Regions from separate parts of the Photobacterium sp. S4TG1 genome, predicted to be linked through region 2. Evidence: predicted binding sites of a transcription regulator. Region 2 holds the regulator's gene; each other region holds the start of a gene.

Region 1 (7,961 bases), on a different contig from region 2:
GGTTACAACCTTTGTACTATCACAACAGCTAGCCATTTCGATCTCACTACAATGCGTCATTGGCGTTGGAATTATTGTTGTCGTGTGCGCATACACTGTATTGGTTAATACAGTAATGATTAGCACGCTATATACAATAAAAGACAACCAAGAACGTAACATTTCAGTTTCATGATCCTTAAAGATTTTTGTGCATTATAGGTTTAATACGCAATTCAACAATGAATAACTTGTAAAAAAGTATTAAATATACCTATATTACATTGCTTGTATGAATAGCTGACACATATTCTTACAGCTAATTTATGGATGAAAAAAATCAATTCGTTTAAATTCACCTTGCGCAGTGTGATGAATAACGTTGGGTTTATTCAATGTATTAAAGCGCTTTTAGGAAAGAAAATGCAATATACTGAAAAAGATCGTAGAGTTTTGCACGATACATGGATGAGCTACAAAGCCAAAATGCGTATAACTCAAATTGAAATGGCTAAAAAGCTAGAGTTAACGCAACTTGAATTTTCAGACATTCTTCGAGGGGATGCTGTTATTCAACATCAGTTTGTTAATGACTTCTGTGGCATTTTAAATATTGATCCAGTGTTAATACTTCCTTCTTTACGTGAAGCAGTACAAAAAGGATCATTAGCAAATTCTATCGTTAAGAATACTTTTATCTTTGATGGTGAAATTAAGAAAGTAACGTATGTTGGTAATCAACTTGTTGTTGAATACGAGCATAAACCAAGTATTAATGATGTCTGATGTAACGTTTTCTATTCTTTAAAAAACATTTAAAAAAAGGCTCATAGCATAATGCGATGAGCCTTTTTTAATGCATTTGTTTTATTCTATTTATTGTTTTTCTTAGTGTTTTCGTCCCACTCAGGAACTAAGAAATAAAGTACTGCTGCGGCAAGTATTGAGCCCATTACATCTGAGGGGAAGTGCATTCCTAGCCATAAACGGCTAATACCAACTCCTGTTGCCCAAATAATTAATCCTCCCGCTAAAAGATATTTACCACGGCGAATAAAGAATCCGCCCCAGAATAAAACACAGATAGCAGCAAAAATAGTATGGCCCGATGGGAAAGAATAGTTCGTTTCTCCCTCCCAACTGCGTAAACGCCAAGAACTGATGTAAGCAGAGGCTTCTTTTACAACGTTATCTTTAGCTGCTGTATCTAATGCATAGAAAGCTTCAGGGGAGTCGACTAAATGTAGGCGTTGTAATTCATAACTATAAGGACGAGGAATGGCTGTCTCGTGTTTTAGTACTGTTTTAGTTACGAAACTTAAGACTAATAAAATACCAAATTGAATCCATACTTTAGTGATTGTTTTCTTTGGTAAGCGCATAAAGACAGGCGACAGACATAGTAGTGCTGCAGTGATAAGGAAGAATGGACTGCCTGCGCTGTCAGTAAGTAGTGCAAATGTAATGCCAGCTGAATTACTTACCGGTGTTGTGAATGCTGGTATTGGAAAAATATGAATTGCGGTAAAAAGTAATATAGCAAATAAACCTAAGGCACAAAAATTAGGTAATTTTTTAGATATAAAAGTCATCATGGAGAGAATTCAATCTTGTCATTTAATAATAATTAAGTAAGCCATAAAAAAAACTGCCGACTGTCATAAAATTGACAGTTTTTTCATGATTTAAAACGGCTGCCTTTTTCGCATAAATTGTACAAAATGTCATTAAGAAAATTGTTGAATAACAACTTCTATACGTATTTGTCAGGGAAGGTTCATATTTCTGGTCTGTTCAACAATAATACAATAAAACACACTCATAAAATTTACAATTATAGTGGTTGGTTAGATGTTAAATTTGTAAGTTTAGTGAGTGTGTTTTAGTGAACTTTCTTAATTTGTGAAGGTTGTCACGTGAAAATGCGCCAACATTAAGAAAACTTAATGTTTATCTTAAACTAAGTTTAGCTAACTACTGTATGGTTAGCACATGCTTAAACGACATATGTTGTTTATTAATTTTGATGTAATGATATGGAGAAGGGAATGAGTATTCTTGGACATTTCCAAAAGCTCGGAAACGCGATAATGTTTCCAATTGCAGTATTACCTATTGCTGGTATTTTATTGCGTATTGGACAACCCGATCTATTAAATATACCTTTTATTGCAGCAGGTGGTCAGGCGGTTTTCACCAACTTAGCACTTCTATTTGCAATGGGTGTTGCTGGTGGTTTTTCAAAAGATAACTCGGCAGCTGCTGCAATAGCCGCAGCGGTGGGTTATTTCATTATGATGGCTGCGATTAAAACACTTAATGCTGATGTCGATCCAGGTGTTGCCGGTGGTATCATTATTGGTGTGTGTGCTGGTCTACTATATAACCGTTTCCACGCAATCAAATTGCCAGAGTTCCTAGGCTTCTTTGGTGGTAAACGTTTTGTTCCTATCATTACTGGTTTAGTTGCATTGATTCTTGCTTTTGCATTCAGTGTAGTATGGCCTCCAATTCAAGGTGGTATTAACCATTTAGGTCAATGGATCCTGACAAGTGGCGTACCTGGTGAATTTGTATATGGTGTTGCTAACCGTCTATTGATTCCACTTGGTTTGCACCACATTCTTAACAGTATGGTTTGGTTTGTGTTTGGTAACTACACAGATCCTGCTACTGGCCAAGTAGTTACAGGTGAAATCTCACGCTTCTTTGCGGGTGACCCATCTGCGGGACGTATTCTAAGTGGTTTCTTCCCAGTAGTAATGTTTGGTCTTCCAAGTGCTGCATTAGCTTTCTATGTAACAGCTAAGAAAGAGAACAAGAAAGTGGTTGGTGGTATGTTATTGAGTGTGGCATTAACTGCCTTCTTAACAGGTATCACTGAACCAATTGAATTCATGTTCATGTTCCTAGCACCTGGCTTGTATGTTGTTCACGCTATATTGATGGGTCTTAGTATTGTTGTTGCATCAATGCTTAATATCCACATGGCGTTTAGCTTCTCATCTGGCTTGATTGATTACATTCTGAACTTTAACGCTCCAGCAGCACATAATTCATGGGAAATTATTCCAATGGGTCTAGTGGTTGGTGCGCTTTACTTCGTGATCTTTGTTGGTGCAATTAAGATGTTCAATCTTAAAACACCAGGTCGTGAAGATGCACCAGAAGAAAATTCAAACCCAGATTCAGATAGCAAAGCTGATTTAGCAGAACAATACCTAGCAGCGCTAGGTGGTAAAGATAACTTAACCGATATCTCTGCTTGTATCACTCGCCTTCGTCTAGGTATTGTTGACCGTTCAATCATCAATGATGCAAAACTTAAACAGTTAGGCGCTAAGGGTGTTGTTAACGTAGGTTCAAATAACCTTCAAGTTATCTTAGGTCCACAAGCTGAAATTATTGCTAACCAAATGAAAGCACTTTAAGTCATCATTAGTTAAGCAAAATACAGTCTTCGCGATTTCATAACTTCCCCCTATGGTCGCGTAAAACGGTCTACCTTTGGTAGGCCGTTTTTTTATATCTAAAAAATAGAAGTGGACTGTGTATAATACTGACGTGCTACGAATAAAGCATGAATAAGTGATTAGCTCTAGGTTTAGGCATGAAATGAAAATATTAATAATTGAAGATGATCTTACTACTCGAGAATTTGTTGCGAGAGGATTACGAGAGCACGGATTTGTAGTGGATGAAGCTGAGGATGGTCATCAAGGTTTAATGATGGCAACCAGTTGTGAATACCAGCTGATTATTTTAGACCGTATGTTACCTCAATTAGATGGTATAAAAGTGCTTGGTGCATTAAGAGCAACCGAAAATCATACGCCAGTGCTTATATTAAGTGCAATGGATAGCGTTGAAGATCGTGTTGTCGGTTTAACCTCGGGAAGTGATGATTATCTGACGAAGCCTTTTGCTTTAGCTGAGCTTGTTGCTCGTGCCAATATTCTTGTTAAACGTAATCAATTCGTTGCTGCAACGGTGTCGTCTGAATATAGCTATGATGATTTACGATTAGATATTAAATCACACCGTGTATGGCGTGGTTCTAGACTGATTAACTTACAGCAAAAAGAGTTCTTGTTGCTGCAATATTTGATGGAGCACGTTGAAAGTGTTGTATCTCGTATGAGTTTATTTGAATCAGTTTGGAGCTACCATTTTGATCCAAAAACCAATGTTATTGATGTGCATATTGCTAATTTACGGAAAAAATTAGAACAAGAAGGAGAGCCGAGTCTCATTCATACTGTTCGAGGTGCTGGTTATGTCTTACGCCGGGTCTGAAAACCTGTCGAGATCAACTATTTTTAAAGTGTTGATGTATTTTATTACCTGTGTCGCTTTTATTTTTATTCTATTTATCAATCAGGTAGTGGTTAGTTCAGAAACGTTTTATCACCAACAATTAAAACGTGATTTGGTTAATGAAGCGAATTTGTTTTCGATGATTGTTAATAAGGGCGACAGTGGCGCATTATACCGAACAATAGCGCAACGTAAAAAAAGCAATGCAACATTTAGTTATATTGTACAGCCAACGAAACAGCTTGATAAAGAGCTATTAATTTACCCGACAGCTTCTTTTATCTTTGGGCATGGAAGTAAAACATCCCAATTATCTCAAGTAGTGCCATTGCCTTTGGGAATGGAGTTAGTCATAAAGATTAATCCTCAATTTATGCAATCGTACCGGCAAACGGTTATTCCAATGTTACTTTCTGGAATCGCGGTTCCTGTGATTCTTATGCTGGCTGGTGCTTCGCTATTTGCTGTGGTTATATTAAAGAAATTAGCTCGAGTTAATCAGGCAATGAATCGCGTTATATTGGGTGAAAAAGGGGTTAAGTTACCGGTTAGTGCTAATGATGATGAATTTGATGTGTTAGCAATGCATCTTAATTTTATGATTGAGCAAGTAGAGAAAAAAGAAACATCGCTAAAAGCTCTATCCGTTGGTATGGCACATGATTTACGTACCCCAATAGCTCGAATGAAGCTACGCTTAGAACGATTACTGACACAAAATACGGCGCCACATACCAAAGAATTAGAAGCATGCCATGATGACTTGGAAGTATTGTTAAGTATGTTCAATGGCATGCTTGAAATTGCGAATTTAAACAGTGGCAAGCAGCATATAGATAAAGAGTGGGTTGATTTATCTCAAGTTTGTCAAGATGTGGTTGAATTTTTATTACCTATTTCAGATGAAAAACAACAGCAATTGACCTTTAGAGAAGATCAACCATACCGTTTACAAGGTGAACCAAGTTTATTATTTAGAGCAGTATACAACTTGGTTGAAAACGCAATTAAATATACACCGGAGCAAGGTGTGATTGACGTGATTGTTGATCATTTTGGTGTGGTTGTTATTGATAACGGTATGGGGGTTTCTGATGAAGACAAACAACGTATTCGTGAGCCTATGTTCCGTGCAGATCGTAGTCGAACTCATCAAGGTTTTGGGCTAGGGTTATCGTTAGTTGAAGCGGTAGTTATTCGGCATAATGGCGAGTTAGTTTTCAGTGATAATAATCCAGGATTACGGTCGCGACTGTATCTACCGCTTGCCTCCGAATTAGCCACAGAGAACGATGAAATATAACAAAAGATCATGGTATCAAAAAAGCCCAATCGGTTGTCGATTGGGCTTTTTCTTAGTAATACATTCTTGTGTAATAGTGAATGCGGCTGATTAACTATTAATGGCGTTAAATTTGTCTTTGCGTTCATTAAAACGTGAAACTAAATCATCAATACCATCTTGGCAATAAGGTTTTAAGCCACTCATTACCATACGTTTACTGCCTGTACCTACAATTTCACCATTTTCTTTAAAACAGAAATGAAGGGTAACATTGCCTCGTTTGCCTTCTACTTCAATAATAGAATCGGTTAGCTCAACAGTGGGTGCAGTTAGGTCTAAACGAGTGAAATCTAGCTCCATACATTCATAGATCACCAATGGGCGAGTTGGGTTGATCATGATGTCTTTGGACTTCATTAGTGGAACCATGATGTGAGGAAAGTTCATTCCTGAAAATTGCACATAGTTTTTAGTTACTTGTGAAATTAGCACTTCATCTTTTGTTGTTTCGCCACTGCGTGTGACATCCATGTATACTTTGCCCTTACAGTCGATAACTGAGAGCTTCGTAGGGGATTTTATATCTATAAGTAGGCAGCTTGATTCATTGATCATGCCTGCAAATTCGAAGCGCATTTTTTGGCTAAGGCCAACATTTGCTAATAGAACCGAAAATAGCAGATCGCCAGGTACACAAAAACGCTTGTTATCTTCATCGTGAATAGGGTTAAAGTCACCGGCTACGCGTTTTGCAAAATGACTTGCTTGTGCACGAGTAAAAGATAATTCACCGCTGTTATCTGAATAATATGAATCTAAAAACATGTTTACTTATAATACCTAAAAATAAGACTGCTGCTATTCTACAACATAAATATCACTTTAATGGTCTAGCCAGATGATATTAATGTAAATACATATATTGATAAAATACATACTAATAATGGTGAGAATAAAAAAGCCCCTGCAAACAGGCGAGGGCTTCATAAGGTTGAATGTGCTATAAGCGTATATCAAGTGGAATCACAGTGACTTTATCGCCAATATGGGCATGTTCTTGTTGTGGCGGAATTTCTATCAGGCAATTAGCTTCACTCATTGAGCGTAAAATACCAGATCCTTGAGAGCCAATAGTTTTAACGGCAAGTCGACCATTGGCATCCCAGTTATAATAACCACGTAAATATTCAGTGCGCCCAATACGAGAACGTAAAGGCTCAGCGGCTATAGCTGTATATGTTTGCGGTTGCCAATCTTGATAGCCTTGCTGCTTGCGAATAGCGGGCTCAACAAATTGTAAGAATGTCACCATTACTGCAACGGGATTTCCAGGTAACCCAAAGAATGGAATATCATTAATATGACCAAAGGCAAGTGGACGACCTGGACGCATATTTATTCGCCAGAAATTAATTTCCCCTAGTTTATCTAGAATAGTTTTAATGTAGTCAGCATCACCAACAGAGACCCCCCCTGAAGATAGAATCATATCTGCGTGTTGGCTCGCTTGATTCAATGTTGCTTCAAGTGCGGTTTCACTGTCTTCAATAATACCTAAATCGACCACCTCACAACCGAGACGAGTTAGTAGGGCAAACAGGCTATAGCGGTTGGAATCATAAATACAGTTTTGTCGTTGTGCTTCACCGGGAGCTTGTACTTCATCACCGGTTGAGAAAATTGCGACACGAAGAGGAGTATTGATGGTTATTTTATTAAGACCCAGTGAGGCGACCATACCAAGCTCTGGTGATGTGATGGTTTGTCCTTTTGCAACGGCAATTTGATCAATCGCCAGATCTTCACCAGCTAAACGGACATTTTGACCCATTTTGATAGCGCCCATCGACATATCGAACGTGACAATGTCACCATCTTGATGTGCTTGTTCACGCATGATAACCGTGTCAGCACCTTGAGGAACAGGAGCGCCAGTCATGATGCGCACCGCTTCACCTGTTTGTAGTGGGTGAGGGTAATGATGTCCTGCAAGCACTTGACCAACAACGGTATAACTATTTAAACCAATATCTATGCCACGAATAGCGTACCCATCCATCGCCGAGTTAGTGTGCTGTGGTACGTTAACTGGTGAAAGAATATCAGTGTGTACGATATGGCCAAGTGACTGTTTTAGCTCAACTGTTTGTGGGTTATTAATGGTTTTTATTTGTTCAAGAATACATTGTCGGCCTTGTTCAACAGATAACATACCTTGTGGCTGAACATCATCACAACCCGCTGTTGTTATAGGTTGTTGTGATTGAAAACTGTATTGAACTACGAAATCAGTTAATTGCTCAACATCATCAATGCTTATTTGTGGCAAGTGCGTTTCGGTTTTGATATCACTCGCAATGGCAATAATATTGTTATCATT
Region 2 (7,961 bases):
GAAGAGGTCAATCATTTATTGCGTCATAATCAATTTGTCATTAATCAAGCAGGTGGTGAGATAAAAGGCAATGCCGAGGTTATGTTAGAGCAATCAGCAACTATGGCTGACAAGGTTGGAGTCAGCTTTCGTGATGGCATTCATAATATCCCAGGTGGTTTTTATGAATTTGCTAAACGCTATCCTCAAGCGAATGGCGAATTATATGAAGGGTTTGTTGTTGATTCTGCAAATAAAATATTTGAAAGTACGGATCGCTAGTATATTTCGATGTGCCGTTGTATTTGCCGTAAAGACCGTCGATAGGCAAATTAACATAATACAGTGCTTAGCATATAAGCACTGTCATAAGGCTAGTTATCTAATGGTGAAGCCCAAACACCTGATTCATCTGCAGGGCAGCGACGTAACCCTGTTTGTTGTTCGAGATAACAGCGGCTATCACTAAACCCTGTCATTTCAATCGTCGTGGGTTGAGTGGTTAATACGCCAGGTACCGTGGTGAAACTATTCGCAGAAAAGCGTTCAATATCCATATTGGCCATCATTGATTTAATATCCGTTTGTGAGCAAAATGTAACACAAATGGGTGTTATTACAAATTAAATTTTAACAGTAATACTGACGCTGCCAATGATTGTTTTATGGAGGTAATTTTGGAAATGCAGAGAAAAAAAAAACCGCAGGTATAAGCTGCGGTTTCATCGGTGATCACGGTATCGCTATAATAATTAGCGTGTGCCGTAAACCACAATAGTTTTACCATGAGCAGAAATAAGATTTTGCTCTTCTAGCATTTTAAGAATACGGCCGACTGTTTCACGAGAACAACCTACGATCTGACCAATTTCTTGACGAGTGATCTTAATTTGCATGCCATCAGGGTGTGTCATTGCATCCGGTTGTTTTGCAAGATTCAATAATGTCTGTGCAATACGACCTGTAACATCAAGGAATGCAAGATCACCAACTTTTTGACTTGTCACTTGTAGACGACATGCCATTTGAGCAGATAAACGCATTAGAATATCTGGGTTAACTTGAATTAATTGACGGAATTTTTTAAATGAAATTTCTGCAACTTCACAAGGGCTTTTTGCGCGAACCCAAGCTGTACGTTCTTGGTCTTCTTCGAACAAGCCGAGTTCACCAATAAAGTCGCCCTGGTTTAGGTAAGAAAGAATCATTTCCTTACCTTCTTCATCCTTGATTAATACAGCAACAGAACCCTTCACGATGTAGTACAAAGTTTCTGCTTTTTCACCTGCGTGAATTAACGTGCTCTTTGATGGATATTTGTGAATGTGACAATGGGAAAGAAACCACTCTAAAGTTGGATCTGTTTGCGGTTTACCTGGAACCATATTACTAACTTCCTCTGCATATGTTGCCCAACAATATGTTCTGTAAAGATAACTCGACAAAACTGTGTGTTGGCAGGGTTTATTCACTCAGCTGATGGGCTGCGAGCTAACTTAAACTGGTTTAGAGTGTATCCTTTTTTTGGGGCTTTTTCTTGATATTGATCTCGATGACCCGCTCATTTATGAGAGATAAGTGTGCACATGATCACATCGTTGTGACTTAGTTACCAAAAGCGCTGTTTCAAAGTGGTTTTACTCTCTAATTCTAGCAATAGAAATATGCAACACAATTAGCATTAGGCGAAATAAATAACGTTTACATCGATGGAATTATCAACAAAAATAAGCTCAACTTTTAAATAATATAGCTAAAGGATATAAAAATGCAGTCACGTGTGAAATGGGTAGAAAACATGACTTTTGTTGGCCAATCAGCTTCAGGTCACAGTGTTGTTTTAGATGGTAACGGTGGTGAAAAAGCCCCAAGCCCAATGGAGTTGGTACTGATGGCTACGGGAGGTTGTAGTTCTGTGGATGTCGTTAGTGGTTTACAGGATTTACAGCAGCAGATCACGGCTTGTGAAGTAAATCTTTCTGCTGAGCGTCGTGAGCAAGCACCACGAATTTTCACTCATGCAAACTTACACTTTATTGTTACTGGTCATGATTTAAGTAGTGAGTTAGTGAGCAAAGTGGTGGCTGACTCGCTTGAAAAATACTGTTCAGTTTGTTTAATGCTGGGGCAGGGTGTTGAAATGAGTCACAGCTATGAAATTGTTGTGGCATAGTTCGCCCACGATGACGGTTGCTGATATTAGTAACCGTTTATTAATATCGCTGGTTGTAGTGTTTACTCATGCTATTTTCCCATTTTCAATAAGTTGTTCAAGCAACGGTCGCATAATCAGCTCCATCGCAAAACTCATTTTTCCCCCAGGAACGACAAGAGTGTTGTGACGTGACATAAAGGAACCTTGAATCATCGCTAGGAGATGTGGAAAGTCAACATTCTTTAAGCCTCGAAAACGGATCACAACAAAGCTTTCATCTAAACTTGGAATACCTTTGGCACTAACGGGATTGGATGTATCAACGGTTGGAACACGCTGAAAATTAATATGGGTGCGAGAAAATTGGGGAGTGATGTAATTAAGATAGTCATCCATTGAGCGCACAATTGATTCCATCACAGCTTCTCTTGAATGACCGCGATCTCGAGTATCTCGAATAATCTTTTGAATCCACTCTAGGTTAACAATAGGCACCATACCAATCAGTAAATCAACATGCTGAGCAACATTAGTTTCGCCATCAACCACACCGCCATGTAATCCTTCATAAAATAGCACATCAGTATTTTCAGCGAGCTGTTGCCAAGGGGTGAAAGTACCAGGCATTTGATTGTAAGGTACTGCTTCATCAAAAGTATGTAAGTAGCGGCGAAACTTACCACTGCCGTCATGAGCATATTGCTCGAAAAAGTAGGCTAATTGTTCAAAATCATTGGCTTCAGCGCCGAAATAGCTGATATGACGACCTTGCTCTTTAGCTTTACGAATTTCACAATCCATTTCAGGGCGAGTGAAGCGATGAAAACTATCACCTTCTAGCCATGCAGCGTTGATGTCCATCATATTAAACATCTTGCGAAAGGCTTCAGAGGTAGTGGTCGTCCCCGCACCTGATGAACCCGTGACTGCAATAATAGGATGTTTTACCGACATAACTCACCTTGTTGTTGTGATTAACACAGGTTTAATAACAAATAATGGATAACCATAAATGTTACTACAGGTTTGCTAAAATGTCGGTATTAAGTGATAAAAATGCAACTGAAGGCAAGTTTTAATGGTCATCGCTACAATAACGTGCTGATCACATTTGATTGCGAAGCTTAATATCCACTGATTCATGTAATTCAGAGAATACAATCACCGCATCTCCTGATTGTAGTTGGCATCGAACATAAGCCACTTTATCGCTGAGGCTGATCTCTACTTCGCCATAATCAGTACCTTCTCGTAAAATAAACTGCTCAATAAGGTTGGTTAATGTTTCTGGTGCGATGTCTTGCCAAGGAATAATCATTACAACTTCTTAAATGACTAATGAAATAATAACTGCAGTATATTCTTAAAATTCACGATAAAGAAAGTCAGCCATTAATTATTTAAGTGGCTGTGATTGATGCGAGTTGAGTTGGTGTTGAAACCATTCTGGCACTGTGTGCTCTAACCAAAATTGGGGTTTGAGTAAGCTGCCACAAATAAAACCAACATGACCACCTGTAGTGGATAAATCATAACGAATATTGAAGGGTAAAGGCTGTGATGGAATAACATCGTTATTCATAAATGGATCGTCTTTGGCGTGAATAATACGTAAAGGACTGCGAATGTTCGTTAATTGTTTTAAGCCACTGCAACGTTGATAGTAGTCATTCGCATTTTTGAAACCATGTAATGGTGCTGTTATCGCTTGGTCAAATTGCCACACACTACGAATTGATGCCAGTTGTTGGTGATTAATGGGCATTGTGTGAGGTTGACGGTCAATTTTTTTAGCGACGGTACGTTTGAGAGAGGTGAGTAAGTAGCGTTGATAAACTTGTGAGAATCCTTGTTGAATACGATCAGAACATGAAGCAAGGTTCAATGGTGGTGATATTGCTTGAGCTGCAATTAGTTCGCTATTATCAGGGTAGGTCGCTAAGTAATTAATCAATACATTACCCCCAAGAGAGACGCCAACAGCCATAAATGGGCGCTGTGGAAATTGTTGACGTAGCCAGTGAATGAAAAAGTGTACATCTTTAATATCACCAGAATGGTAACTTTGTGGATGACGATTCAATTCACCGCTGCACCCTCTAAAATGCATCATGACCCCAAGCCAACCTTGCTGCTTGGCTGCCATTAATAAGCCATTAGCATAAGGGCTGTTAAAGCTGCCTTCTAAACCATGTAATAAAATCATTAATGGTTGGTGGTGATTCGCGAGATTGGGCTGCTCTGTCCAAGCGAGATCGATAAAATCACCATCAGGTATTTCAAGCCGTTGAGTCGTCGGGGTGAAAAGAGGCTGGCGACGAATAAAGCGAGGTAATAAGGTTTGTAGGTGGGGATTACTTAATCCACTTGCGGCAGTGAATGGCTGCATATGATGTCCTTGATTCAAATAAAAACGCCGTAGTAATAAAACTATCACTACGGCGTTCAATGATCACTCAGCGTTAAGTTGGCTTTCCATTTCTTCTAATTGTTCTTGTAGCTCCATCCATGCTACTTCAATGTCTTCAAGATCCGACTTAGCATCGCCTTGAAGCTTTAACTGTTCATTCATTTGCGCTTTATTTTCAGGCTCATAAATGGAGCTATCACTTAATGCTGTTTCTGCAGCGGTGGTGATCGCATTAAGCTTATCCATTTGCTTTTCAAGCTTAGTGATCTCTTTGCGAATAGGTGCGGTTTGTTTACGGAATTCAGCATCTAAACGTTTTTGTTCTTTACGTGATGCAGCACTATTGTCTTTATTTGTATCCGGTTTGGCAGCCTGCTGCTCACGACGCTCATTACGTTGCTGCTCACTTAGCCACTTGTGGTAATCACTTAAATCACCATCAAAAGGCACTACTTGGCGATCGTGAACTAAGTATAAATCATCGGTCGTTGCTCGGAGTAAGTAACGGTCGTGACTAACAATAACCATTGCGCCTTCATAAGATTGCAACGCGAAGGTCAGTGCTTGACGCATATCTAAATCAAGGTGGTTAGTTGGCTCATCGAGTAACAATAGGTTTGGACGTTGCCATACGATTAACGCTAATACCAAACGTGCTTTTTCACCGCCAGAGAATGGACCTACTTTCTCAAGGGCTTTATCACCAATAAAACCAAAGCTACCTAAGTAATCACGTAACTGTTGTTCGGTTGAGTTTGGTGCAATGCGAGCCATGTGTTGAACCGGCGTATCATCAAGGTATAAGGTTTCTAATTGGTGCTGAGCGAAGTAACCAATTTTAACTCCTTGTGAAAACGCCATATCACCGGCTTTGGCAGGTAAGTCTCCCGCTAGCATTTTTATTAAGGTTGATTTACCCGCACCATTACGACCTAACAAACCAATACGACTGCCTGGAACTAGATTTAAGCGGATCTTTTCTAGAATCAGTAAATCGTCATAACCAGCAGCGACATGATCCATCATTAGAATAGGGTTTGGTAGGGCGCTTGGTTCGCGGAACTCAAAACTGAATGGATTATCAAGTTGCGCAGGCAATACTTTTTCCATCCGTTCTAATGCTTTAATACGACTTTGCGCTTGACGTGCTTTACTGGCTTTATAACGGAAGCGTTCGATATATGACTGCATGTGAGTCATTTGCTTCTGTTGTTTTTGGAACATCGCTTGTTGCAATACCAGTTTTTCTGCACGTTGGACTTCAAACGATGAGTAGTTACCGGTGTAACTATTCATGGTTTGGTTTTCAACGTGAATAATACGATTGATAACAGGATCTAAGAAATCACGGTCATGAGAAATCAGTACTAGCGTGCCACGGTAGCTTTGAAGCCATTTTTCAAGCCACATTACCGCATCAAGATCTAAGTGGTTGGTTGGTTCATCGAGTAATAACAGATCAGAACGGCATAGTAGGGCTTGGGCAAGGTTTAAACGCATGCGCCAACCACCAGAGAACTGAGTTAAGTTCCATTGCATTTGGTGTTGTGAAAAACCGAGACCATTTAATAATTCTGCAGCACGCGCATTGATACTATAACCACCGATGGTATCAATTTTACCATGCAGTTCAGCAACTTTATTGCCGTTATCAGCCAATTCTGCTGCGATTAATTGACGTTCAAGTTCGCGGTACTCGCGATCACCATCAATAACATATTCAATTGCCGCTCGCTCCAGTGCAGGAGTTTCCTGAGCTACCCACGCTAATTCCCAATTACTTGGAAACTGACAATTACCGCCATCTAAGCTGAGTTCATTTTTGAGTAATGCGAATAGGGTTGATTTACCACAACCGTTTTTCCCTACCAGACCGACTTTATCGCCAGGGTTTATGGTTGCTGTGGCATTTTCAAGCAGAACTTTACCACCACGTAGAAGTTGGATGTCTGAGAAGATAATCATCGATAGCGCCGGGGACGTGCCCGCTCCACAAAATTAAACTGGAATTATGTTCAGGAGTCTAACCCAAACTTGAACCAGTGGCTAACCTGACACCGAGTTAACACGGTACTTACATGGGGGAGATGCTGGTTTGTATAAAATAGAAAAGCCAACTAAATGATCATATTAAGTAACAATTAGGTATGATGGTTAACAATTGGACGCCGTAATACTCTAGCAAAGTATTACTTGGATCATCTAACGACGTGCAAAGGACAGTATGACCGATTTAAAAATATTAATTATCTTTGCTCACCCCGATCCTCAAGAATCCGTTGCGAATCAAACATTACTCAATGAAATTGAACAACTGCCTCATGTTACTGTGCATGACTTATATGCTACTTACCCTGATTTTTTTATAGATGAGGTCGCTGAGCGGGCACGGGTAATGGCTAATGATGTGATCATATTTCAACATCCATTGTATATGTACTCTTGTCCATCTCTGTTGAAAGAGTGGCTTGATCGAGTGTTAACTAAAGGGTTTGCCCATGGTGATGGTAAAGCAACGGCAGGTAAATATTGGCGTTCAGTCATCACCACTGGTGGTGCTGCAGAAGCTTACAGTCCTGATGGTTATAACCGGTGCAGTATTGACGATATTTTAAAGCCATTTGAATTGTGTGCTGACCTTTGTCGAATGCAGTGGTTACCGCCGTTAGTGGTGCATTGGGCTCGACGAATTCCAGAATTGGAGCGCCAGCAATATGCACAATGGTATCGGCAATGGTTAATTAATCCTCATCAAAACGATCCGAAATTACCGTTAATCGCAGGAGTTCGCCATGAATAATGACTTTTTAGTGGTGATGGTGATTTTCTTAGGGGCTGCAATTATTGCGGTACCTTTAGCGCAACGGTTAGGGCTTGGTTCTGTATTGGGGTATCTCATTGCGGGGATTGGCATTGGTCCATGGGGCTTGGGATTAATCTCTGATGTGGATGCAATGTTACACTTTTCTGAATTTGGGGTGGTATTACTGCTGTTTCTGATTGGATTAGAGTTAAACCCTAAAAAATTATGGCAAATGCGCAAACCCATTTTAGGGCTCGGTGGCAGTCAAGTTGTGCTTTCGACGGCGGTTATTGCAACTATAGCTCTTGGGTGCCGCTGGTTTTTTCCAGAACTTAGCTGGCGTGATGCGATTGTTATCGGCATGGGGTTGGCATTGTCATCAACGGCGATTGCGCTAAGGGTCATTGATGAACAACAACTAGGTGGTAGTGAAACCGGTCAATCAGGGTTCGCGGTGCTGCTATTTCAAGATATCGCGGTTATTCCAATGTTAGCGTTATTACCATTGCTGGCAGGTAATGCTGGTGGCAGTTGGCTTGATGGCATTTGGATGTTGAGTTGTATTGTGCTGTTTTTAGTGGCGGGGCATTTTCTGTTACGGCCGTTATTTCGTT
Region 3 (7,961 bases), on a different contig from region 2:
TCCATCGTACCAATCGTTAATGCACCATTAAGTGCTAACTTCATATTACCCGTACCAGAGGCTTCTTTACCAGCAGTTGATATTTGTTCTGATACATCTGCCGCAGGAATAATAATTTCAGCTAAGCTAACGCGATAATCAGGCACAAAAACCACTTTCAGCTTACCCTCTAAGCGAGGATCATTATTTACTTTATCGGCTACTTTATTAATGGCATAAATAATATCTTTCGCTAAGGCATAACCCGGTGCTGCTTTAGCTGCAAAAATAAATACTCGAGGATGCATATCAAATGTTGGATCATTTAATAAACGATGGTATAGCGATAATATATGTAATAAATTTAAATGCTGACGTTTATATTCATGTAGCCGTTTAATCTGCACATCAAAAATAGCATTCGTATCTAATTCAATATCCAGATTTTCAGCAACCCAATCAGCAAAACGTTGTTTATTTTGTTTTTTTATCTCAGCAAAACGCTGCTGAAATTTAGTATCATTGGCAAACTGAGAAATTGCTTCTAATTGTTCCAAATGTGCAGGCCACTCAGTACCAATTTTTTCACTAATTAAAGCTGATAATTGTGGATTACAATATTTAAGCCAACGACGAGGCGTAATTCCATTGGTCACATTTTGTAAGCGACCTGGAAATAATTCATCAAACTCTGGGAATAAGTCTCGTTTAACTAATTCTGAGTGCAGCGCTGCCACACCATTAACAGCATAAGTACTTGCCACACAAAGATTCGCCATACGAACCATCCGTGACTTACCTTCCGCAATAATAGAAAGTTTGCGTTTTATCTCATTATTTCCCGGCCATTTAGCTTCAACTTGCGCCATTAAACGATGATTAATTTCAAAAATAATCTCTAAATGGCGAGGTAATAACTCACCAATTAAAGTTTCACTCCATGTTTCTAATGCTTCAGGCAACAATGTGTGGTTAGTATATGCAAAGGTTTTTGAAACAATTTCCCATGCATCATTCCAACTTAGTTTATATTCATCTAATAACACTCGCATCAACTCTGGAATAGCAATCGTTGGATGGGTATCGTTAAGCTGTATCGCTTCAAATTTTGATAATGTATTAATTTCATGACCATTTTTTAGATGGCGACGAATAATATCTGCAATAGAACAAGCACAATGGAAATATTGTTGTGTTAAACGTAACACTTTACCTTGATCATGATTATCATTTGGATACAGTATCTTAGTTACATTACCAGCCGCAATTTGTGTCTGCTGTGCGCCAACATAATCCCCATCATTAAACTTAGCTAAATTAAAAGGTACAGGTGCTCGACATTCCCATAAACGTAACGGAAATACCGACTGGTTTTGATAACCAATAATAGGTAAATCCCACGCAATACCTTGTAATGTGACCGCAGGATTCCAACGACGATGCTGCTGTCCTTTTTCATCAGTATAAGTACTAACATCACCATATAGGCCAACTAATTGATTTAATTCAGGTCGTTGAACTTCCCACGGATAGCCTTCAGCTTCACGCCATGAATCAGGTAATTCAAGTTGATGGCCATCAATAAACGACTGTTGGAATAAGCCATATTGGTAATGTAATCCGTAACCAACAGAAGGAAATTCTTGTGCTGCTAATGAATCCATAAAACAAGCGGCTAAACGACCTAAGCCACCATTACCTAATGCAGGATCTCGCTCTTGTTCCAATAAATCAGTTAATTGCAGACCAAGTTCTGCAACGGCATCATTAATATTTTCATATAAACCAAGACTAATTAAATTATTGCCAGTTAAACGACCAATTAAAAATTCTAATGAAAAGTAGTTAACACTGCGTGTTTTAGCATTAGCAACCCGTTTTTCTGTTTCAAGTAAATTACCAGTGCTTATTTCAGCCAGTGCTTTACCTACCGCTAAATACCAATGTTTATCACTAGCAGTTTCAATATTTTGAGCATAGGAAGTAACTAAATATTTTTTAACTGAAGCCTTAAATGAGGCTTTATCAAATTGTTGTGCTTGACCACGCTTTGTCATTGTTCTGTCTCACTGTAAGATTTAATTGATTGGTGCCTATGCTGCACTGATTCAAGTAATCAAACATCATCCTACTAAAAGGATTATGGGGAGGAGAATAAAGGGCGTAGGAATAACTTTGGTAGTCTGTGAATAAAAATCAGGCAGTTAATCGAACTATTATGTGAGTAATCTCAAATTTATGGGGATGAGAACACCTAGAATGATGAGATATCTTGTTTGTATCGAACTGGGGGTTAAAGTATGCATCAATAGTAATACGTTTATCGTATATGTTCCTATGTCTAGCCTTAAATGATGGATCTTTAAAGAGCTTAATTATGTGGATACCTTCTAAACTTACTCGCCCAGCAAGATTGCATAACGCAATCTTACGCCCTCGCCTCCTTGAAAATCTTAACCAAGCTAATAATTATAGATTAGTCCTGTTTCGATCACCTGCAGGTTATGGAAAAACCACAATGGCTGCACAATGGTTAAAAGATATTCCACATACTGGTTGGTTTAATATTGATGAAAACGATAATGAAAGCTTTCGTTTCGTTAATTATTTTCTGCAAGCAATAAATAAAGCCACTAATAATAGCTGCTTAAAAACCCAAGCCATGGCTGAACGCCGTCAATTTGCCTGTATTACAACCTTAATCAATGCGCTTTTTGCTGAATTAGCCGATTACCAAGAAATATGTTACATCGTCTTAGATGATTATCATGTAATTAATGATGACAGTATTCATGAAGGAATGCGTTTTTTCTTAAAACACATGCCTGATAATATTACACTTGTTGTCACTAGCCGCACGGTTCCACCACTAGGCACTGCAAATTTACGTATTCGTGATTTATTACTAGAAGTTGATCATGATGGCCTTGCTTTTGATGAAGAAGAGACCCAACGCTTCTTCCACCAGCGAGTGACGGATCACGTTGAAAGCCAATTACTCAGTAGCTTACGTCAACAAGTTGAAGGTTGGCCGTCAGCATTACAATTAATCGCCTTACATGCGAAACAAAAACCGAATTTATTAGCAGATTCAGCACATTCATTAGTTAATTTTAATCGTAGCCATTTATGGGATTATTTAGCTGAAGAAGTCTTTGATCAACTGAGTGAAGATATCAAAGATTTCTTATTACATTGCTCAATATTAGATATGTTTAATGCTGAGCTAATCACCGAATTGACCGGACGATCTGATGCTTTAGCAATGTTAGAATCACTTAACCGTTTTGGCTTATTTTTAACACCACTTGAAGGCGATAATAATTGGTACCGTTTTCATCATTTGTTTGCTGAATTTTTGCGCCATCAACGATATGCCACGATCCCTCAACAACGGTATAAATTGCACGAAAATGCCGCTGAAGCCTGGATAAAACAACATAATTATCAACAAGCACTCATTCATGCGCTGAAAAGTGAAAATCAACCATTACTAATGGATTTATTATCCACTCATGGTTGGAGTATGTTCCATCAGGGTGAACTAAATTTACTTGAAGATGCTATTAACAAACTCAATCAAGACGTTTTATTTAGTTCGCCACGTTTATGTTTACTAAAAGCATGGTTAGCACAAAGCCAGCATCGTTATAATGATGTTGGAGAACTATTGTCAAAAAGTGAAGCTGAACTCATTGCTCGCAAATTAACGATTGATGATGCAATTCAAGGCGAGTTTAATGCATTACGAGCACAAGTTGCGATTAATCAAAGTAAGCCCCAGCAAGCACTTAAATTAGCAGAATTATCTTTAGGACAACTTCCTGCAACAACTTATCGTAGCCGTATTGTTGCAACATCAGTTATTGGTGAAGTTCACCACTGTTTAGGTAATTTAACCCAAGCATTATCCATGATGCAACAAACTGAAAAAATGGCACGTCAATACCATTTTTATCATCAAGCATTATGGGCTTTACTTCAGCAATCTGAAATTCTCATCGCTCAAGGCGCAATTCATCATGCTTTTGAATTACTGGAAAGTGCGACGAAGCTCATACAAGAACAGCATTTACAGCAAGTTCCATTACATGAATTTACTCTACGTTTAAAAGCACAAATTTTATGGTGCTGGCATCGTTTAGATGAAGCAGAACAGTGTACTCATAAATGTATTGAAATTTTAACACCCTTTGATAAATCAAAATCATTACACGCATATTCTATGCTCGCCAGAATTGCAATTTCTAGAGGTGAATTAGACAAAGCAACCCGCTACCTTGATATATGTAATGATTTAGTTAAAAATACCTCATATCATATTGATTGGCTCGCGAATCATGATTTTAGCTGCCTTCTTTATTGGCAAATTAAAAACGATACTGATGCCATTAGTGAATGGTTAAGAGGTATTACTCCGCCGCAATCATATTGTAATCATTTTCAACAATTACATGCCCGTAATATTGTCAGAGCTTATCTTCTATTAAATGAAATAGACCTAGCACAACAGTTACTTAATACTATGCAACAATATTGTATTGAACATGATTTATACACAGATCATCATCGTAATGCCATCATTCAAACAGTACTATATAAACAAGCACAACAAACACAACAGGCATTAACTACTTTAAATGAAGTGCTTATTGTCAGTAATCACTCCGGCATGATCAGTGACTTTTTATGCGTAGGTGATGATGTCAATACATTACTCCAAACACTTGTTGAACATAAAAAATTAGATGAATTAACGCTCCACCGATGCCAATATTTATTACGAGAAATGACCAGTAAAGAACGGGCTCGCGTCGTACATTTTGATGAAAATTTTGTTGATAAACTATTGGCTTTGCCAAATATTCCAGAACTTATTCGTTCGAGCCCGCTCACACAACGAGAATGGCAAGTTTTAGGGCTCATCTATGCCGGTTATAGCAATGAACAAATATCAAATGAACTTGATGTCGCCGCCACAACGATTAAAACTCATATTCGTAATTTGTATCAAAAATTAAATATTATTAATCGTCATCAAGCCATTGAAACTGCTGAAAGTTTATTAAAACTAATTGGGTTAGCAGCATAAAAAAATCCCAGCAATAATCATCTATTGCTGGGATTTTCACTTACCGTTAGTTGTTATCAACTAAAACCAAAAGAAAATTAAGCCTTAACGGTATAAAATACATGACTTCCTAATCCTGATCCCATTTCTATTGTATAAGTAGACGTGTTTTTAGCGACACACGCCCCACTCCAGAAATCAAACCAATCTGTCGCATATTCTGCCTCTAATAGAACCTCTTGTTCGACATCATCAATATAATTAAACGCAAAATACAGCTGCAGCACTGAGCCACCAGTCAATGGTAAGGCTAATTCTGCGGTTGTTAACCTTAAATCTTTGAATACTGAGGCATGTTGCGTTAATTGTTGACGATGAACTAATCGTAAAAAACTCTGCTGAGCAAAACTATTCCATTGCGCTAATGGATCACCTGATAATAATAAGCCACCAGCCGCTAATAATACGTCACGATGAAATAGATAACTGTGGTGATCTGTTTTTTGATTCACAAGATCAACAAGCGTCGCGCAATCAGGATCAATATGCCACAAACTCAAATGCTGCCAGCTACGATAAAATGTCTCTTGCGCGATTTGACTAAAACGATGATCATTACGCTCAACATCATCAGAAACGCGCATCGCATCCACTAAACCAAGTGATGGCCACATTGGTGCATTACACCCTAATAACCAAGCCGTTCCCGCCCCTTTTGCAATCGCTTCCATTCCCAAACGATAAGCAGTAACCCCTGTACAATCCCGTTGATAACGCTGCCCTTTCAACGTACCCCAATAATTAGCATCAAGCTTAAACAGTTCGACGCCCCATTCTTCACGCATTGTTTTTACTACGTGAGTTAAATGCGCTTGAACTTGTGGGTGAGAAGTATCAAGAATATACCAAGGCGTACACCGCCAACCGCCATAGGTTACTGTTTCTGCTTTTAATAATTCACCATTATGATGACGAACAAACCACTCGGGATGCTGTTTAAAAATAGTTGAACTTGGCTCTGCAATAAATGGAGCAAGCCATATAGCTGGCTTCTTCCCTTGCTGTTTAATATTAGCAATAACTGTTTTAATCCCATTCGTAAAACGATCTGACGGTGTTAGCCAATCCCCCATGTAAGCCTGATAACCATCATCAAGTAATACCCACTCAATGGCGGAATTATCACCGTCCATTCGGCTTACATTTAAGTCTATATCTTGTGCGGAAACCCCAGCATAATAGGCATACCATGAACACCAACCTATTGGAGATGCGAGCTGTTGATTTCGTTTAGGATGATTAACATTAATTGCCTGTGCAAAAAGCTGATATACCTCATCAAGGCTGGTTCCTACGATGGTAATAATATTTTCAAGGGCTAATAGATCAGACTCATCAACTTGGTATTGGCAATACTCACCATCAATAAACGCATGCACCGCTTGATCATGAATTTCAAAATACCCCGCAAAACGACGGCATGATGTAAATCCAAATAACGTGAATGTCTTATTTTGTTCAATAACAAGATAGTTATAATAACGATTGGGCGCATCTTGCGGATAAATACGGTATTCACTATTGTTATCTGGGCATCGGCCAATCGCAACAGGTTGATCAATCGTACCGCCTGTTTGAGCTAACATTTGAAAACCATCGCCAATAATCGTTTCGGTGCCTTTGTAAGGGAAAGTAAATCGTCCAATTTGTGTGTGTGAACTTAATATATGAGTGGGATTGTCTAGCTGGTAACAAGGAAGAAATTGCTCATGCTGCAAAGAAATCACAATATGTGCCGCAGGTTGGAAAACTATAGCATTTAGAATACAGGACATTTTATAACTTCAAGAATAATAAAGGATTATCTACTCTACCTGTACTGTGCCCCTACAAATTGAGATCGTTTACACAAATTAAAGATTTCAGCATAAGATAACCTTCTATTCCCAAAAAAAAGAAAAGCTCTTTGTCTTATTAAGACAAAGAGCTTCACTGATAATTTTATTGTATCTATCTTATTGAAGGACAGGTAAACCTGATGAGCGAACATTTCCTCGAGGCATAACAAAGACTGCAGGAGTCCACGCAGGAACGGTTAATACACTGCCGTTAACCATCGCTCCCTTAGCCAAATCAGATTTATATTTATCGCTTAAGTCAAGCCCTGTCATGCCAATATCAAATGATTGGCTGTCAGGGCTCGCATTAATCACAATCGCCATCGCATCAAGCGTTGGATCAATATCTTGCATTCCTTTGCCATTATTAATCGTCATAACAATCAAACCTGGTTTTTGCATTGTACCTGTATTATGGAATGCCACCCGTTTAATTACTTCCGTTCCTGTTCCTAATGTTATTAGTGGATAACGCTGACGTAAATTGGCAAGATCGAGGTAATAATCCAGCATTTGTTGGATCTCTTGGTTATTTGGTTTTGCATTTGCGCCACTGCCATCAATGATTTGCTCAATAATAGTATAGTTATCACCATCTTTATCTTTACGTGGTAAGCCTTTATTCCAGTTATTATCTTGCAATGTAAAATCAACATTATTGTACCAATCACCAGAATCGTAAGAGTCTCTTTGCATTGATTTAGAACGTAATATCTCAGATCCCATATGAGTAAATGGTACACCTTGACCCAACATTGCTGTTGCTAACGACACCGCCTGCATGCGTACTCGTTGATTAGCTGTTACTTCATAAGGAATCTTATATTGTTGATTATCCCATAGCGTTTGGTTGTCATGCTTAGAGACGTAATTTTGAATTTCAGTAGGATCTTTTGCATAGCCCGCGGGTTGTCCATTGTAATCAAGTTGATCACCTCGAATACGTTGACCTTGCGCGTTCTCAAACTGGAATGCCTTTAGATTGCCCGCCATGCCTAAACGGACTAAATCAG

Evidence for each region. The regulator CRP, encoded in region 2, controls carbon source genes, mostly activating them, when cyclic AMP is high. The targets are predictions, from matches to a motif close to TGTGANNNNNNTCACA.
Region 1: a site for CRP is predicted at 1,881-1,896, ahead of nagE (N-acetylglucosamine-specific PTS transporter subunit IIBC). Genes of this name have one in related genera too.
Region 3: a site for CRP is predicted at 2,199-2,214, ahead of malT (HTH-type transcriptional regulator MalT). Genes of this name have one in related genera too.

The regions. Positions count from the first base shown of each region.
Region 1 is NZ_JAYXUH010000006.1:84,879-92,839, forward strand. Features, by position in the region: gene VXS03_RS09795 (hypothetical protein) at 1-162, opposite strand, end outside; gene VXS03_RS09800 (XRE family transcriptional regulator) at 403-765, shown strand; gene VXS03_RS09805 (phosphatase PAP2 family protein) at 852-1,574, opposite strand; gene nagE (N-acetylglucosamine-specific PTS transporter subunit IIBC) at 2,028-3,410, shown strand; gene VXS03_RS09815 (response regulator transcription factor) at 3,595-4,275, shown strand; gene VXS03_RS09820 (sensor histidine kinase) at 4,256-5,599, shown strand; gene VXS03_RS09825 (DUF3581 domain-containing protein) at 5,690-6,406, opposite strand; gene VXS03_RS09830 (bifunctional molybdopterin-guanine dinucleotide biosynthesis adaptor protein MobB/molybdopterin molybdotransferase MoeA) at 6,582-7,961, opposite strand, start outside.
Region 2 is NZ_JAYXUH010000008.1:144,619-152,579, forward strand. Features, by position in the region: gene VXS03_RS11670 (DUF1338 domain-containing protein) at 1-261, shown strand, start outside; gene VXS03_RS11675 (hypothetical protein) at 354-548, opposite strand; gene crp (cAMP-activated global transcriptional regulator CRP) at 732-1,364, opposite strand; gene VXS03_RS11685 (OsmC family protein) at 1,748-2,152, shown strand; gene VXS03_RS11690 (phosphoribulokinase) at 2,219-3,088, opposite strand; gene VXS03_RS11695 (YheU family protein) at 3,240-3,452, opposite strand; gene VXS03_RS11700 (hydrolase) at 3,531-4,523, opposite strand; gene VXS03_RS11705 (ABC transporter ATP-binding protein) at 4,587-6,509, opposite strand; gene kefG (glutathione-regulated potassium-efflux system ancillary protein KefG) at 6,769-7,344, shown strand; gene kefB (glutathione-regulated potassium-efflux system protein KefB) at 7,337-7,961, shown strand, end outside.
Region 3 is NZ_JAYXUH010000005.1:56,297-64,257, reverse strand. Features, by position in the region: gene VXS03_RS08460 (glycogen/starch/alpha-glucan phosphorylase) at 1-2,036, opposite strand, end outside; gene malT (HTH-type transcriptional regulator MalT) at 2,357-5,071, shown strand; gene VXS03_RS08450 (glycoside hydrolase family 36 protein) at 5,149-6,885, opposite strand; gene pulA (pullulanase-type alpha-1,6-glucosidase) at 7,066-7,961, opposite strand, start outside.